3 regions of the Nostoc sp. DedVER02 genome follow, and region 1 is predicted to be linked to each of the others. Evidence: riboswitches for the same ligand, from Rfam matches in the RefSeq annotation. Region 1 holds a riboswitch; each other region holds the start of a gene.
What was found. Region 1 has a riboswitch for cobalamin ahead of RMZ41_RS09905 (DUF1636 family protein). Riboswitches for the same ligand answer to the same signal wherever they lie in the genome.

Region 1 (5,486 bases):
GTGCGAGAAATGCTGATGTAATAACCAAAAGTTTTGTTAAATCCTACCTTCAGCGTCGAAATTCCCGTCTTAGCCCTTTCATCAACTTCCAAGTTGGCAATCCATTGCTGGTCTGCTTCTACAGTTGCTTTTCTCTCATCCAACAGGGGATTTACACTAGGACGAATCAATCCACCTTCTTTAATTAATATGGGTGGCGACTCCACAAGATGGGCGTGTAACTTTTCTGCTAATTCTTCCAACACACTTGGGACTTTCTGTAAAGCTTTGAGAAATGGCGATCGCGCTTCATTTACCAAGTGAGATAATTCCGGTAAACGTGAGAGAGAATCTGCCAAAGCTACTAAATCTCTGGCATTAGCTGTACCAGAACCCGCCCTTCCAGTGAGACGTTCTAAATCATAAATTTGGCGTAACAACTGCCGCAAATCTTGACGCAGAGGTGTATTTTCCATCAATTCTTGGATGGTATCAAGACGTGCCCGAATGCCTTTAATATCAAGTAATGGTTGCAATAACCACCGCCGTAAAGCCCGCCCACCCATCGCTGTACTAGTTCTATCTAGTGACCAGAGTAGAGAACCGTGAAAAGTTCCATCCCGAACGGTTTGAGTAATTTCCAGATTACGGCGGGTTTGACTATCAACAATCAAGTAGTCAGTGACAGTATAGGTGCGGAGTCTTTGCAGAGGAACTTGGTTTTCTTTTTGTGTATCTTCCAGATATTCTATAAGACCACCAGCCGCACGGACAGCGAGGGGAAGATCATCGCAACCCAGTCCTTCGAGCGATCGCACCTTAAATTTCTGCAATAATCTAGGTCTAGCTTCTCCTTGAGAAAATGGAACTTGCGATCGCAAACTATAACAAAATGATGGTGGCAAACACTCCGGTAGATGGGGCGAAGTTTCTCCGGGACGTAGCAAACTACCCAAATCAGGCGCATTTGTCGGAACTAACACCTCTGAAGGTTGCAAGCGCATTAATTCCTGGGTCAAATGTTCTAAATCACTATCTTGAGTTGTGAGAAATTCCCCTGTGGAGATGTCTGCATAAGCTAAACCCCAATGATTTGCGGCAATTACCACTGCTGCTAGGTAATTATTGCGACTGGATTTTAGCATTCCTTCTTCTAACAAAGTGCCGGGGGTAAGAATGCGCGTTACTTCCCGCCGCACCAATCTACCAGCAGCTTCAGAAGCATCTTCCACTTGGTCGCAAATTACCACTGCATAACCTTTTTCTACCAACATTGTGGTGTAGCGTTCCCAAGCGTGATGCGGAACACCAGACATCGCCACTCGTCCCTGTTCACCAGCTTGCTTGCTAGTGAGGACTAATTCTAATTCTTGCGCTAGTTTGACAGCATCTTGAAAATAGCATTCAAAGAAATCACCCACCCGATACAGCAATATTGCGTGAGGATATTTATCCTTCGTCTCGACATAGTGCAAGTACATTTGACTTAGCTTACTCCGGTCAACCTGCTGATGGTCGGAAATAAAAGTACTTGCATCGGGTTTGGTAGATGGAGTTTCAGAGTGAGAGGCGGTCATAGATGCTATCGAGTTACGCACAGAAATTCCACAATATCCGATGATAGCTTGATGTTAGGGGTGAATTGCGATCGCTCAAGGATATTTTACCCTTTGTTATATTAGCTTGCTGATGCACCCATTATTGCAGCTAGTGTGGTGAAGAGGCGATCGCAGTCTGGCGAAGCCTTACGTACTTTATCCACATCCAATAATTCTAAAAGCTTTGAGGCATGTTTGATTTTTTGGTACTCACCTTTTGTAGTAGGACGAGTAGCGCTCAAGCATTTTTACCCTTTTGGTGCGATCGCAACAGCACATAGGTGATATAGTGGCAGTAATTACTTTGATGCTCCCACACCTAAAATGTGTGAGGTTTTTAAAGACTAAGCCAAGTCTTCAGTAACCTATAGACTCAAGTAAGTATACAGGTTTACAAACACGGCACTAAATTTTTCCCACTGTTTATTTAGGCTGGACATTTCAAAAAAATGGACGTAACTGGATTCGAACCAGTGACCTCTACGATGTCAACGTAGCGCTCTAACCAACTGAGCTATACGTCCTTAACCACACGAATATTAACGTTAGCATATACTTCTTGGATCAAGCAAGAAAAAAAGAAAATTAAGCTAACTTTATTATGTGACACTATTTTATGGAGTTAGGCAAAGTTAGGATATTCGCTCGTTAGCTGTTGGTAATATCCTTTTATGAGATGACCCTAGTGTATGATCGATAAGGTTATTCGGTTCTGGTGGGGAGCAGCTACCAGAGGTAACGGGGAAAGTTCGGTGCAAATCCGGCGCTGTCCCGCAACTGTAAACCAATTTGAAATGTAATCTAAAATTTCAAATTGAGTAAGTCAGGATGCCCGCCGAAATAGATTTACCAGTTCTATATATCTGCGAGGTACAGATGACTACTACTATAAATGTTTCCCCAACGAATCCTTTGGGTGTTGCTGACCATACTTTATTTGTGTGTAAAACTTGCGCTAGCGTTTGGCAAGAGGGAAAACGCTTAGGTGAAAGTGGTGGTCAAAAACTTCTAAACGAACTTCAGCAGCTTGCACAAGATTGGAACTTACGAGATGAATTCCCAATTAAAGAAGTTGAATGCATGAGTGCTTGTAATCGTTCTTGTGTAGTTGCTTTTGCTGCCAAAGGCAAATTAACATATTTATTTGGTGATTTAGCCGTTGATGGTAGTGCATCTGCGGTACTAGAATGCGCTAGTCAATATTATGTTAAAGCAGATGGTTTACTGCCTTGGTCGGAGCGTCCAGAAGCCATGAAAAAGGGCATTTTAGCAAAAATTCCACCTTTATTGTAATGATGCGCGTTTTGATTTTGGGTGGGACGGGAGATGCCGCAGAATTAGCTGCGAAACTGGCGACTATTCAAGGGTTAGAAGCAATCACGTCTCTAGCCGGCCGCACCCGTGAACCTTCAATTCCGTTGGGCGATTTACGGGTTGGTGGCTTCGGTGGTGTAGCTGGATTGGCTAGCTATTTGCGTCAAATGCAAATCGATTTATTAATTGATGCAACCCATCCTTTTGCGAGTCAAATTTCTTTTAATGCGGCAGATGCGGCAACTGAAGTCGGAATACCGCGTTTAATGTTAATTCGCCCGCCTTGGGAAAAAGAAAGTGGCGATCGCTGGATTGAAGTTGACAGTGTTGAAGCCGCCGCCGCATCTCTAGCAAACCAGGCACAGCGAGTATTTTTGACAGTTGGCAGGCAAGAACTAGCCGCTTTTGTTAAGTACGAGAAAATTTGGTTTCTGATGCGGATGATTGACCCTCCGACTGATGATGCTTTAGTGCCAACAGGAGAGATTTTGTGCGATCGCGGGCCCTTTACCCTCAATAATGAAAGGCAAATCCTAATTCATCATAATATTGATACCATCGTGAGCAAAAATAGCGGTGGCAATGCGACAAAACCCAAAATTATTGCAGCGCGAGAACTGGGCGTGAAGGTTGTCATGATAAACCGTCCAGCCATACCGCCAGGAGAACAGGTTACTGATGTTGATGGTGTTTTAGAGTGGTTAAAAGTAAAAAGATAATCTCGATAAAATTTAGTTGCTTAAGATAAACTATGGCGTTGAAAAAATTCCCAAATGGTTTGACTGGCGTTTAAGCCAAGCTGGGCATTAAACTTATTGAGGTTGGGATCGGTTGAAGCACCACCAGGCCAAAAATGTCCCCCATTTACTACAGCTAATTGTAAGACCTCTGAGTTGCCACTACAATTTGAGTAGTAAACAGCTTTGACTTTTGAGCTTTCGCTAGAGTTAATTCCAGGAAGTTGTGGAGATGCATCAGATGAAATACATCGATCGTGCGATCGCCAAAAGCTTAACATATCTGAAATAGAAACAAGCGCTCCTCGTTGACTGTGGTCATCACCTTCATAACGGACATCTTGATCGTTTGTACCGTTAACGATCATCATTGAGATCGGAGTCTGAGGTTGGCAATTAGGTTTGAGTCGAACTGGAAGAGAGCCAGCTACTGATGCAAAAGCAGCAATTTTATCAGATAGCTTACATGCTAAAGCTTGGGTAAGGATTCCGCCTCTAGAGAAACCAGTGGCATAGACTTTATGACTATCAATATTGATTTCTTGCTTAAGATGATCGATTAAAGCACTGACAAATAAAACATCATCTACCTTTCCTTGAGAATTACCTCTAAGGCTCCATTTTTTATCAATTCCATCTGGATAAACAACAATAAATCCTTTTTGTTCTGCTAAATTATTAAAGCGCGTAACATCACTAATTGATCGACCAGTACCAGCATCTCCATGAAATACTAAAACTAATGGCATTGGTTGGGTTGGATGATAAGATTTTGGAATGTAAAGATAGTAAGTGCGTAATCGTCCTTGATTATTTATCTGTCCATAATTATCACCACTCAATATTTTTTGTTGAGATGGATTTTTTTCATAAGCTCGGATTGCATTACAGGCTGTTACTAAGCTAATTGTCAGTAAGCAAGTAATAATTTTCTTAAAGAGTTCAGCATTTTTATATATAGTCATGTTTAATTAAAAATTCAATAATATATAGGATTACTATTTGATTTTTGAACGAAATTAGGTATTGTAGCGTGTGTTAGAACGGAGTTCGTAACGCACTATTATCACAGGTTTGATGCGTTACGCTGTCGCTAACACATCCTACGGATATTTTCTCCAAATCAAACCGGATTCCTATACTTTATAATCTTATTAATATATTATCTGAATAAATGGGTTTAAGACCCCTACCCTACGGGTTCGCAGTTGCTTTATGCTGAGAAACCCGCCACTCATTAATTCTGACTCCTGTTAGCGTTAGCGGGGCGTTTAGCCCATTCTGGCGTATCTGTTTTCTTCTTATTTCAGACTTGTGTGTACACGGTAACTTAAAAAGGGGGCTAGGGGGAATCAATAAGTACCTAATATCACAGCCAACCACTTTTCAAACAACCTCTTAGAGGCTTTTATTTTTCGGCTCCAAGGTTACACTACATCTGGACATTAAGAGATAATTACTGCCTGATGTTGTTCAATCCAATCTGTTGCCCATTGGAACCGTACCCCAGCACTACGTCCAGCAGTTTTATCTTCGGGGCGATCGCCGACATAGATTGTATTTTCGGGAGTATGTTCGTGCCGAAGCATGGCTAACTGCAACATTCCTGGTTTGGGTTTACGATAGTACCCTGACCATTTAGTTTTACTGTGGTTATGGACATTGTGACGAGTAACGCGGAAACATTTCTTGCCTTCAAAGTCAGGACAAAAATAGATTTCTCTTAATTCTGGAAATAGCTCAAGGGTATACTGCTGTTCTTTAATACACTCTTGGATAGATTTGTATCCCGCCGCAACACCACCTTGATTGGTAATACCGACAATAGGCAGTTGAAGATTCTATCAGTGGGGTAAGG
Region 2 (5,486 bases), on a different contig from region 1:
TGGCTAAGACTCCAGCGATCGCAATCCGTTTCTTTTCACCTCCAGATAAATTATTGGTATAGCGTTGCCCATACCATTGGGGATCAATATCAACTGCTGCCATAGCTTGCAGAATTCGCTGGTTCAATTCTTCACCTTTCACACCCAGATTCAACGGCCCAAAAGCAACATCTTCCCAAACTGTTGGCATGAATAACTGATTATCTGGGTTCTGAAACACCAAACCCACAAAATTCCGAATATTTTGCAAATTTTCCGAGTTTAGCGACCACTCTCCAATGGTCAGTTCTCCCGCTTGCGGCATGATAATTCCATTTAGATGTAACAACAGCGTGGATTTCCCAGAACCATTGGCTCCGATTAATGCCACTCGCTCCGTTGCCTTGATAGACAAATTTATTTTATCTAAAGCTTGAGTCCCATCAGGATAGGTATAGCTAAGATTTTGAATTGATATTGGATTATGGTGCATTGGGATAATGTGAAAAAAAGTTATCAAACAGAATTCAGGAGTCAGGAGTCAGAATTCAGAAAATAGACATGAATTCTGTACGAGTGGTGGATGAATAAGTGGGTTTAAGACCCCCACAAAGTTGAAAATTTGGTGGTGCAACAATGATCTGGCGGGTCTGAATCCCCAAATGAATTGATTCTGACCAAAGCAACGGAAACGTCTCCGGTTCTGCTCCTGAATTCTGAATTCTGACTTCTGAATTCTTTTTCAATTCCGCCAGTAAATAGCCTGACCCAACAGTGCCAAAATTACAGTCAGGCTTAAAGCTACAACATCAGATCGTCCCCCTGGCGAGACTTTTTCCATCATTGGTGGTACTCCTTGATAGCCTCGTGAGAGCATCGCCTGATAAACGAGATTTCCGCGATCATAAGTGCGGATAAACAGCGCTCCAATCATGTTGCCCACAATTAACCGAATCGAGCGATTCCTGTTCATCAGATTTCGAGACTCTGCCGCCCGACGCATAGCGTTAAACTCCCCAATCAAGACGCTGATATAGCGATACATAGATGCCAGAATTGCAACTAATAGTGGTGGAGTTCTCAATTCCAGCAGGGCATGAAGTAGCGCTGTTACCGAAGTTGTTAAAGTCAGTAAGTTTAGTATTAGCAGCGATAACAGAGCCTTGAGGGTGACACTACCTAAAACAGTTAGCCCCACTGTCGTAATCTGCAACGATCCCCAAGACCATAACACCTCGCCACCACCCCGAAATAAAGTCCCCAAGAGAACGACACTAATAAACGTTAACTCGACTGCCAACCGTTTCACTAGTACTGATAGGGTGACTTTACTTAGCAATATTAGGCTGAGTAAAGCTAATCCATAAATAGCCCAAGTCCACCAATGCCCATCTGGTGTTAGAACATTGGCAAATACAAACAACAAGGTACAAAGTATTCGGGTACGGGGAGCGAGTTTGTGCCAGAGAGTAGCCTCTTTGCTATCGACATCTAACACAAATGCTCCAACGTGCAGCAGCATGATATTTAGTTCCTACTTGTATATTTGATACTAATTACAAATTGTTAATCTGGCGCATCTAAGTCGGAATCAGCGTCATACTGTGTAGAAGGTGAACTAGAGCCGCGAACAACTAGTTTGCCAATACCCCAAGCTAAACCGAAAGTTGCTAATGTTCCGATTAATCCAGCTAATGGAGTAGCGATCGCTTCAGGTACACCTCTAAGGGCATACTCATCAAAAATCCCATAAAAGGGTAATTTATGAGCGGGTTTATCTTGAAGTTCTTTGCTGTTAAACTTCAGGTCTTCTGAAACTCTATCTAGCCCATCTGGGTTTTTACTTGCTAGTGGCGAAAGGAAAATTGCAATCAACAGGGCAATACCTAAGCCAGCGATAACAAAAGCCCGGTTGCGCGATCGCGAGAGGTTGCTACTCATAAGTATTAAATCCTGATTTAATCACACCTTTTAATAACGAGAGACTGGACGAGACATAGGTGATTTTATCTGACGGGGTGGATCATAAAATAAGTCAGGTCGAGTCCGCCAAATAAAGCTGAGTGCTACCACGGTAATCAGCGCCTCCCCAATACCAATTACGACATGCCAAGAGGCCATCGCTGTCAAACCTACTGTCAGAGGAACCGTCCCAGATACAGCTAGTTCTGAGGCACACAGAAGTGAAGCTATTACTACGCTTGTCCAAGCAGCGATCGCTGCACCAATTGTCAGACCTCGCAAGGTATCGCGCCCAATAGCAAATCTGATTGTGCGATAGAGATAATAACCAGCAAAGGTACCGATTAATCCCATATTAAAGATGTTCGCCCCTAAAACTGTTAATCCACCATCTTGAAATAAAACAGCTTGCACGATGAATACTGCAACCATAACTAGCGATCCAGCCCAGGGCCCTAATAAAGCTCCGGCTAGTGTTCCGCCTAAAAGGTGTCCAGAAGTGCCTCCTGGAATCGGGAAATTGATCATTTGCGCTGCGAAGATAAATGCTGCACAAACTCCCATTAAAGGTACGGCTCGTTCTTCGTATTCTGCCTGCGATCGCTTAATTGATAGTGTAATTAAGGCAAGAGCAATTATCCAGGTGACAAGAATAACGGGTAAATTTAAGAAGCCATCTGGAATGTGCATAGCTAAATGCGGCTGTATTACCCAGTACAGCCAGCCGAAGGACGAAGCACCCATAAATGGTATTGTTTCCATATTTAAGAAGTGTCCTTTGCAGCCAGATTGATTTAAGAGTCTAGTTGTCTAGTAGACCATGTATTCTCTAAAAACTTCAATCCAGTGGGGGGGCATATTAAATAATTCGTAATTCGTAATTCGTAATTCGTAATTATGTTTTGTAATGGGGATTTCAAAACCAACACAAAACCATCATGCCCTCTGGTGATGGGGACTTGACCCCTTTATCCCGGATTTCTCACAAGGGTGTGGGAGGATGGGGAAGAAGTCTTACCCCCCACACTCCTTGGATTTCTCACAAGTGAGAAATTCAGGTTTATTGGTTAAATACAATTTAGATTGATAGTTTATTTTGTTTGCGATACTGATACTTGAGCAATAGTGATATAGTTACTCCAATCGGTTCTGATGGGGAGCAGCCATCGGACGCAAGGGGGAAAGTCCGGTGTAAATCCGGCGCTGTCCCGCAACTGTGAGCCAAAATTAGGTGAGTCAGGATGCCCGCCGATGGGAACCAAGTCGTTTACATAAATCTGCGAGGTACAGGTTATGAAAAGAAAAAAACAGGCGTTAGTTAGTCTAACCCTGATGGGAGTTATCAGTTTTTACTTGGTAGTTGGTTTCCCCAAACCCGCTTATGCTATGCACATTATGGAAGGTTTTTTACCAGTCCAGTGGGCAGTTTTTTGGTGGGTTGTGGCATTACCATTTTTTTTATTAGGATTGCGTAGTCTGACACGCATTACTCAAGCGAACCCGGAACTAAAACTACTACTGGGTTTGGCTGGTGCTTTCACTTTCGTGTTGTCAGCGTTGAAAATCCCTTCCGTCACAGGTAGCTGTTCTCATCCTACAGGAACAGGGTTAGGTGCTGTGCTGTTTGGCCCTCTCACCATGACGGTTTTAGGTAGCTTGGTGTTGTTATTTCAAGCTTTGTTACTGGCGCATGGCGGCTTAACTACGCTAGGTGCAAATGCTTTTTCGATGGCGATCGCAGGGCCGTTTGCAGCCTACTGGATATATAATCTAACAATAAAGTTGGGTGGTAAACAAAAAATCGCTATATTTCTAGCAGCTGCGATCGCAGATTTACTCACCTACATTATCACTTCTATTCAACTCGCCCTAGCTTTTCCTGCCCCCGTTGGTGGATTTCTTGCGTCATTTATCAAGTTCGCCGGAATTTTTGCTATAACTCAAGTTCCCTTAGCAATTAGTGAAGGATTACTAACTGTGTTGGTGTGGAACTGGCTGCAATCTTATAATCCTCAAGAATTGGAACTGTTGCAATTAATCAAGCGAGGAAATGGTAATGAGTCAATCTAAAAAAGGGTTGAGTAACTGGCTGTTGGTAGTAGCTGTCTTAGCTTTAGCAGTTGCACCATTAATATTTGTGCGTGGTGGGCAATTTGCTGGTTCTGATGACAAAGCTAAAAAAGCAATTACTGAAATACAACCTGGATATCAACCCTGGTTTAAATCATTGTTTGAACCTCCTAGTGGTGAAGTAGCAAGCTTATTATTTGCTTCCCAAGCAGCTTTAGGTGCGGGAGTAGTTGGTTATGCAATTGGTTTGTACAAAGGACGTTCTCAACAAAAACGTGAAGAATGAGCCTGCAACTAGACACTTTAGCTTACACTAATCGACTGCGAAGATTACCACCAGAACATAAAATAATTTTTGCATTTACTACTCTTGCAATTTCCCTTTTTACTCATCCCTTAGTGCAAATTTTGATAGCGCTTTGGCTGGGCGTTTGGACAGTTATTTATGCAAGAATTCCGGCTGGTGTTTATTTTCGCTTGTTAATGTTCACCATAGTTTTTTGTTTGACAAGTTTACCAGCCTTGATGGTGAATGGAGTAGCAATTACGGATTTGCCCAAGGTGCAATTAGACTCGTGGTATGGATTAACTCTCGGACACTTCTATATTTATATCAGTCATAGTGGCAGTATCCAAGCATGGGGAATTTTAACCAGAGCATTAGCTTCTGTTTCTTGTTTATATTTTCTCATGTTAACTGTCCCTTTCACGGAGATATTACAAACTCTACGTTACTTACGATTTCCTGTGCTTTTAAGCGATTTGTTATTACTAATGTATCGGTTTATTTTCATCCTCCTAAATACAGCTAGTGAATTGTTGACAGCACAAAATTCTCGTGGTGGCTACCGCACTCTTGCTAATGGGATGAAAAGTTTAGCGCTACTAATCGGACAACTATTACAACGAACCTTACAACGGTATAGTCAGTTCTCTCTCGGACTGGAATCACGGGGTTTTGTGAGTGAATTTCGAGTTTGGCATCCCCGCCGTTATCATCCTCAAGGGCGATATATCATCGAAGCTATTTTCGGCTGTGTAGTATTAATAGCATTGGACTTTTGGCGGAATGCAGGAATATTTACTCGAATTTGAGCAGGTATATTATACCTATCCAGTAGCACAACAATCAGCTTTAAATGGTCTAACACTAAAGATTCCATCTGGCAAAAGATGTGCATTAATTGGACAAAATGGTTGTGGTAAAACTACACTATTTTTATTAGCTAATGGTCTATATAAACCTAATTCTGGTATTGTCCGTTGGCGCGGTGAACCGTTAATTTATAACCGAAATTATCTGAGTAGCTTACGGCAGAAGGTTGGGCTAGTATTTCAAGATCCAGAACAACAATTAGTAGCTTCTATTGTTGAAGAAGATATCTCTTACGGGTTGTGTAATTTGGGTTTACCAGAAGCCGAAATTAAAGACCGAGTAGAACAAGCATTAATTGAATTTGGGCTGACTAATTTAG
Region 3 (5,486 bases), on a different contig from region 1:
GCTCCAGAACACTCTAGTATGAAACCCTATCTGCAAAGAAGGCCGACTACAGGGCAAGAATATCAGGCAAGTAACGTGATTGCTGCTATTCATGAAGCCGGGGGATTGGCAGTTTTGGCTCATCCAGCGCGTTACAAGCGATCGCATTTTGAGTTAATTCCAGCTGCATCCCAAAAGGGTATTGATGGCGTAGAAACTTTTTATGCCTACAATAACCCTAAACCTTGGCAACCCAGCGTATTGGAATCAGAACAAGTGCAAAAGTTGGCTGATGAATACTTTCTTTTCAATACCTGTGGTACTGATACCCACGGTTTGAGCCTGCTACAACGCTTGTAAAAATGAATCAATTAGTAGTGTTTAGAGATTTCCGATCCTCCCAACTCCTTTAAAAAAGGGCTTAGGGAGGATCGCATCTTAACCCAAGCCTATTGGTTCAAAGCCGATTCTTAGTTGGGATTACAATCATTGAGAAATAGGGGACTTTATCTGGATCGACTTCATCCAGAGGTATAATGCGTTGCTGTGAAGTTGATGCCCGCTCAATATATTTTGCTCGTGATGCTAGCCCTAATTTATGCAAGATATCCCGTACTTTGGTAAAGTGACGACCTAGCTTCATAATTGCTGCCGCATCAGTCATCAACAAATGTGTAGTTAGTTCTTCTGGGGGCAATGGGGCAGGTAGTACGGTGAGAATATCAGTGTAGTAGGTGAAAGGCATACCCAAGGCTACCGGACAAGCCATCAACGAAGAAACTCCAGGGACGACTTCTGTTTGATACTGGTCAGATAACCGCGTAAATAGGTACATGAAGGAACCATAGAAAAATGGATCTCCCTCGCATAGCACCACCACATCTCGACCTGCCGCTAAATGTTCGGCAATTGGTTCAATTTCCTTATCATAAATAGACTTGGCCTTTTCTGGCTCCAAAGCGCGGGGGAGATGAAATAACACCTCGATTTGATTCCCAGGAAGATATTGCGCCACGATCGCTCTAGCGATACTTTCTTTATCTGTGGCTGACTGATAAGCTACCACAGGAGCGGCACGTAATAACCGCAGTGCTTTGAGAGTCAATAGTTCGGGATCGCCAGGGCCGACACCAATTCCGTAAAGACGACCTTTGTCCATATTCATTCTTCCTCCGTTGCCAGGGCGTTAACTGCTGCGGCTGCGATCGCACTCCCACCACGCCGACCATGTAATGTTAAAAATGGTACATTTCTGCTATCTGCCGCCAATGCTGCTTTCGATTCGGCTGCACCAACAAATCCCACTGGAAAGCCTAAGATAATCGCAGGTTTCGGCACACCTTCATCGAGCATTTCTAACAATCTAAATAGTGCTGTAGGCGCATTCCCAATTGCAATTACCGATCCTTCCAGGTGCGATCGCCATAATTCTAGGGCTGCCGCCGACCTTGTAGTACCCAAACGCTGGGCAATTTCTGGGACTTCTGGCTCGTTGAGAGTACAGATAACTTGATTATTGGCAGACAAACGTCGCCTGGTAACGCCATCAGCAACCATGCGGCAATCGCATAGAATTGTAGCTCCTGCTGCTAGTGCTGTCCTTGCGGATTGCACTGCTGTTGGTGAATATCCCAAGTCAGTAACAATATCCGTCATCCCACAGGCATGGATGAGACGTACAGCAACTTTTGCTACATCTGGTGGTAGCACATCTAGGTTTGCTTCTGACCGGATGATTGCAAAAGAATTACGGTAAATTTCGTTGGCATCTCGGATATAGTCGGGCATTCGATTTGGGATTTTGGATTTTTAATTTTGGATTGAGCAATGAAAATCGAAAGGCTCAGATTGCTGACTTTTATAAAAAGTTGGGAATCTTATTGTTCAGGAATAATATTAAATAAGTGCTGTAATTGGGGCACTGCATATCGATTAGCAAATTCCCCAAAGGACTCATCAGAATTTAGACGTTGAATTTTATATATATCTAGCATCCGCTCTATTAATGCAGGTAGTTCAGCAAAAGTCACATATTGATATATTTGCCGTCCAAATTTCTGCTTGCTGTCACCAACATAAACGTGATAGCCTTCCACAGCTCCACTGTCAGTATTGAGGCTGACACCAAGCAGAGTAATATCACTCTTGCTGTGCTGGGCGCAGGATTTTTCGCAGCCAGTGAAGTGGATATTAATAGGGCAATCGAGAGTAACGCGAGTTTCAAGATACTCCGCTAATGCCAACGCATGACTTTTAGTGTCCGTAGCAGAAGAGGCACAACCCCTGTTTCCAGAACAGGCAACTAATGCACTTTTTATGTTAGTTGCAGAAGAATCTAATCCTAAAAAAGCAATTTCACTTTGGATATCACCAAGCCATTGCAGAGGAATATCAGTTAAGAGCAAATTTTGCCAGGGGGTTAACCGAAGACTACCGCTACCATATTTTGCGGCTAAATCTGCCAAACCCTTTATCTGTCTACTTTCCAATCGTCCCAAAGGCAAGACGATACCAATGTAAAATAAACCTTGCTGAGGTTGGGGATGGATACCAATATGCTGATACTTGCCCTCTCCTTGAGGAATAGCAGAGAATTCCTTTAGGGGTTGAGGGGTTAGGTATTTTCCCGCTTCACCGTACAAAAGAGGGAAAGGTAAACGCTGTTGAACTTCTTGGAGATAATTTTCACAACCCAAAGTATTCAATAACTCTAAGAGACGTAGCCGACGCTTATTTGTAGTCTTAGTATGAGCTAGATAGACCTCTGCCAAAGCTGCCAAGAGGGGTAAACATTGCTCTGGTGGTAACAAAATTCCCGTATCACTAGGTGGTTGGCCCTTTGCGCCGACACTGAGATGGAGGCGGAAATAAACATCACCATCAACTAAGACAGCAGCAAATAGGATATCATTTAGGCGATCGCACACCCGAATTATCCCACCACCATCAAAGCAAACGCTAAATTTTGCCGACAGTCCCGAAAGCGCCGGATGTGCAGCAATATAATTATCCCAATCTTGGACAAAAGGGCGAGTGTCAATTAATTCTTGCGGGTCAATACCAGCAGTTGGGCTGGTCATAATATTGCGGATGTGGTCTACAACAGAATTGTGAGAACCTAATCCTATATTTTGTAGATGCTTCAGAACCTCAGCATCGATCCCCGTGCGGATTTCGCGGACTTGTAAGTTAGCTCGATTAGTCACATCCACATAGCCGCCGCCATGCTGATCTGCTATATCTGCGATCGCACGGCATTGCTGACTACTAATAATTCCACCTGGTATTCTAATGCGAGATAATATACCATCTGCGGCGGGTGTAGCGTAAAATAAGCCAGGACAAGTGGCAACTCCAGAAAGCAAACTTGTAACTCCTTCCCCGTGCAACGCAGGGAGTAGACGGTGAGTGTGTCTTCTTTGACATCTTGAGAGTTGGCATTCTGACTTGGGCGATCCCATCACAGCTGCGGCACAGTCCCGGAATTTCACCGGAGTTTCCCAACTCCAAGCTTTAATAATTTAGCACGAGAAGGTAGTCAGAAAATTTAATGCTTCATATTTTTAACGGATTGCGGAAAGTCAATCAATTGCAAGGGCTTTGACTTTTTATATCCAGTGCTATATTTAAAAGCAATACCAATTTGTAATCCCCTGCGGTCAGCTGCACTTGATTCATCTACATATTTAAGAAAGTTATATTTAAATGGCTGCAAAAGATATTTTTCATGATGCTGTTAGAAAAGGACTAGAAAAAGAAGGTTGGTTGATTACAGATGATCCTCTAGAAATTGAAGTCGGTGGGGTTGAATGTACATTGATTTGGGTGCAGAACCGATATTAGCAGCTGAGAGAGCCGGAGAAAAAATAGCGGTTGAGATTAAAAGTTTTCTTGGTGAATCAAATATTTACGAATTTCATACAGCACTAGAGATTTAAGAACCAGAACGAGTTTTATACTTAGCTGTTCCTTTAGGAACTTATAGCAGCTTCTTTGCATTGCAATTTATTCAAATTGTTATTCAACGCTCTCAACTAAAGCTAATCGTTTACGATCCTGTGAATGAGGGGATTGTAGAATGGAAAAATTAGAACAATATCGAGCTTATATTCAACAATTACTGGCAGAATACGCTAGTCGAGGTTCATCAAAGAGTGAAATAGAAAAACAAATTATTTTTGATCCTATTAACGATCGCTATCAATTAGTATACGTAGGCTGGAAGAGTCGACGACGACAATATGGGTGTGTTTTGCATCTTGATATCAAAGATGGGAAGATTTGGATACAAAACGACGGTACTGAGATTGGTATTGCCAATGACTTAGTAAAGTTAGGAATTCCAAAGGAAGATATTATTTTGGCATTTCATGAACCATTAGTAAGGCAATACACGGGGTTTGGTGTGGGTTAAAAAAGCTATGTCATTGGGAGGAATTTCAAGTATAAAATATCCCAATATTTCTTGTAGGATGTGCCAAAAATCCCCAACTTTTAATATAAGTGGAGAATCTGAGCCTTTAGCAATGCCTGCGGCGGGCTACGCCTACGCAAACTATAACAATTTTACAATTCCCCTACTCAAAAACATAATTTTGAGCCACTTTCCAGTAGCGCGAAAACCGCTTCAAGTCAATATAGCCATCATAATCAAAAAATGGTTCCACCTCTAGCACTTCCACTCCTATAGAACGCTCCATCTGATTGCAGATATCATCAAATCGGGGACTGGGACTTTCGGCTGTGACAACTAAATTTGCATCATGTTCTTTCGCAAAAGCTAAAATTTCTTGTGCCACATCGCCACGACGGATAACAACGGGTAACTCTAGCAAGCATTCGTAAATAAACGTGAGGCGTTTGAGACTTAGTTGCCATTCCTCTATTAAAGCCTCATCCCAAACCCAGATAGCTGGCGCATCGGGATATTTTTGTAGTACAGGGTTGTATGGGCTGAGGCAATCTCCATGTATCCAAACAATTGGTTTTGTCATTTGTCATTTGTCATTTGTTATTTGTCATTTGTCATTTGTCATTTGTTATTATTCTCTCCCTTGTCTCCCTTGTCCTCCCCCACTCCCCCTACTCCCCTTCCCTTTTTTATCACGCTGCCAACTTTGGCTATTAGCTTGTTTGCTAAATTCCCCTTTGGGAAAAAGTCGCTGTTCTAATTCTTCATAGCTGCCTTCAAAATCACAATGACCGTAAAGGGGACATTTTTGACAATAAATGCCTTTAGTGTAGCGTTCTAAGTTCTCACGATTGAAAAAATAGGGTTTCTGACTAAACGTACTAGCAACCCACTGCCAGGACATATTATTGCTAGCCGGATCTCCATCTAAAAGGTGTTCGAGAAACCACTTGGCTCCTGCTTGCCAACGAATCTGCCGCCAATGGACAATGTAAGCAGCTAGCCACATCCGGGCGTGGTTATGTAAATAGCCAGTTTCTTTTAAATCATGGCTAAAGCTGTCTATACAAACCATACCTGTGGTTCCTTGTCTGAT

Region 2: linked by a shared signal. The riboswitch ahead of RMZ41_RS18870 (energy-coupling factor ABC transporter permease) and the one ahead of RMZ41_RS09905 (DUF1636 family protein) in region 1 are both predicted to bind cobalamin.
Region 3: linked by a shared signal. The riboswitch ahead of cobG (precorrin-3B synthase) and the one ahead of RMZ41_RS09905 (DUF1636 family protein) in region 1 are both predicted to bind cobalamin.

The regions. Positions count from the first base shown of each region.
Region 1 covers NZ_JAVRCP020000006.1:171,733-177,218, reverse strand. The annotation lists gene mutS (DNA mismatch repair protein MutS) at 1-1,556, opposite strand, end outside; gene RMZ41_RS09915 (DUF4276 family protein) at 1,658-1,819, opposite strand; tRNA gene RMZ41_RS09910 (tRNA-Val) at 2,028-2,101, opposite strand; cobalamin riboswitch at 2,268-2,432, shown strand; gene RMZ41_RS09905 (DUF1636 family protein) at 2,454-2,870, shown strand; gene RMZ41_RS09900 (cobalt-precorrin-6A reductase) at 2,873-3,610, shown strand; gene RMZ41_RS09895 (alpha/beta hydrolase family esterase) at 3,631-4,593, opposite strand; gene RMZ41_RS09890 (HAD hydrolase-like protein) at 5,074-5,445, opposite strand.
Region 2 covers NZ_JAVRCP020000018.1:61,975-67,460, reverse strand. The annotation lists gene RMZ41_RS18890 (energy-coupling factor ABC transporter ATP-binding protein) at 1-472, opposite strand, end outside; gene cbiQ (cobalt ECF transporter T component CbiQ) at 722-1,501, opposite strand; gene RMZ41_RS18880 (PDGLE domain-containing protein) at 1,546-1,920, opposite strand; gene cbiM (cobalt transporter CbiM) at 1,951-2,703, opposite strand; cobalamin riboswitch at 3,069-3,209, shown strand; gene RMZ41_RS18870 (energy-coupling factor ABC transporter permease) at 3,235-4,011, shown strand; gene RMZ41_RS18865 (energy-coupling factor ABC transporter substrate-binding protein) at 3,998-4,297, shown strand; gene cbiQ (cobalt ECF transporter T component CbiQ) at 4,294-5,106, shown strand; gene RMZ41_RS18855 (ABC transporter ATP-binding protein) at 5,081-5,486, shown strand, end outside.
Region 3 covers NZ_JAVRCP020000062.1:15,375-20,860, forward strand. The annotation lists gene RMZ41_RS30785 (PHP domain-containing protein) at 1-339, shown strand, start outside; gene RMZ41_RS30790 (precorrin-2 C(20)-methyltransferase) at 437-1,144, opposite strand; gene RMZ41_RS30795 (precorrin-8X methylmutase) at 1,141-1,767, opposite strand; gene cobG (precorrin-3B synthase) at 1,857-3,344, opposite strand; cobalamin riboswitch at 3,394-3,526, opposite strand; partial or broken gene RMZ41_RS30805 (XisH family protein) at 3,685-4,070, shown strand; gene RMZ41_RS30810 (XisI protein) at 4,058-4,393, shown strand; gene RMZ41_RS30815 (hypothetical protein) at 4,557-4,973, opposite strand; gene RMZ41_RS30820 (FAD-binding domain-containing protein) at 5,022-5,486, opposite strand, start outside.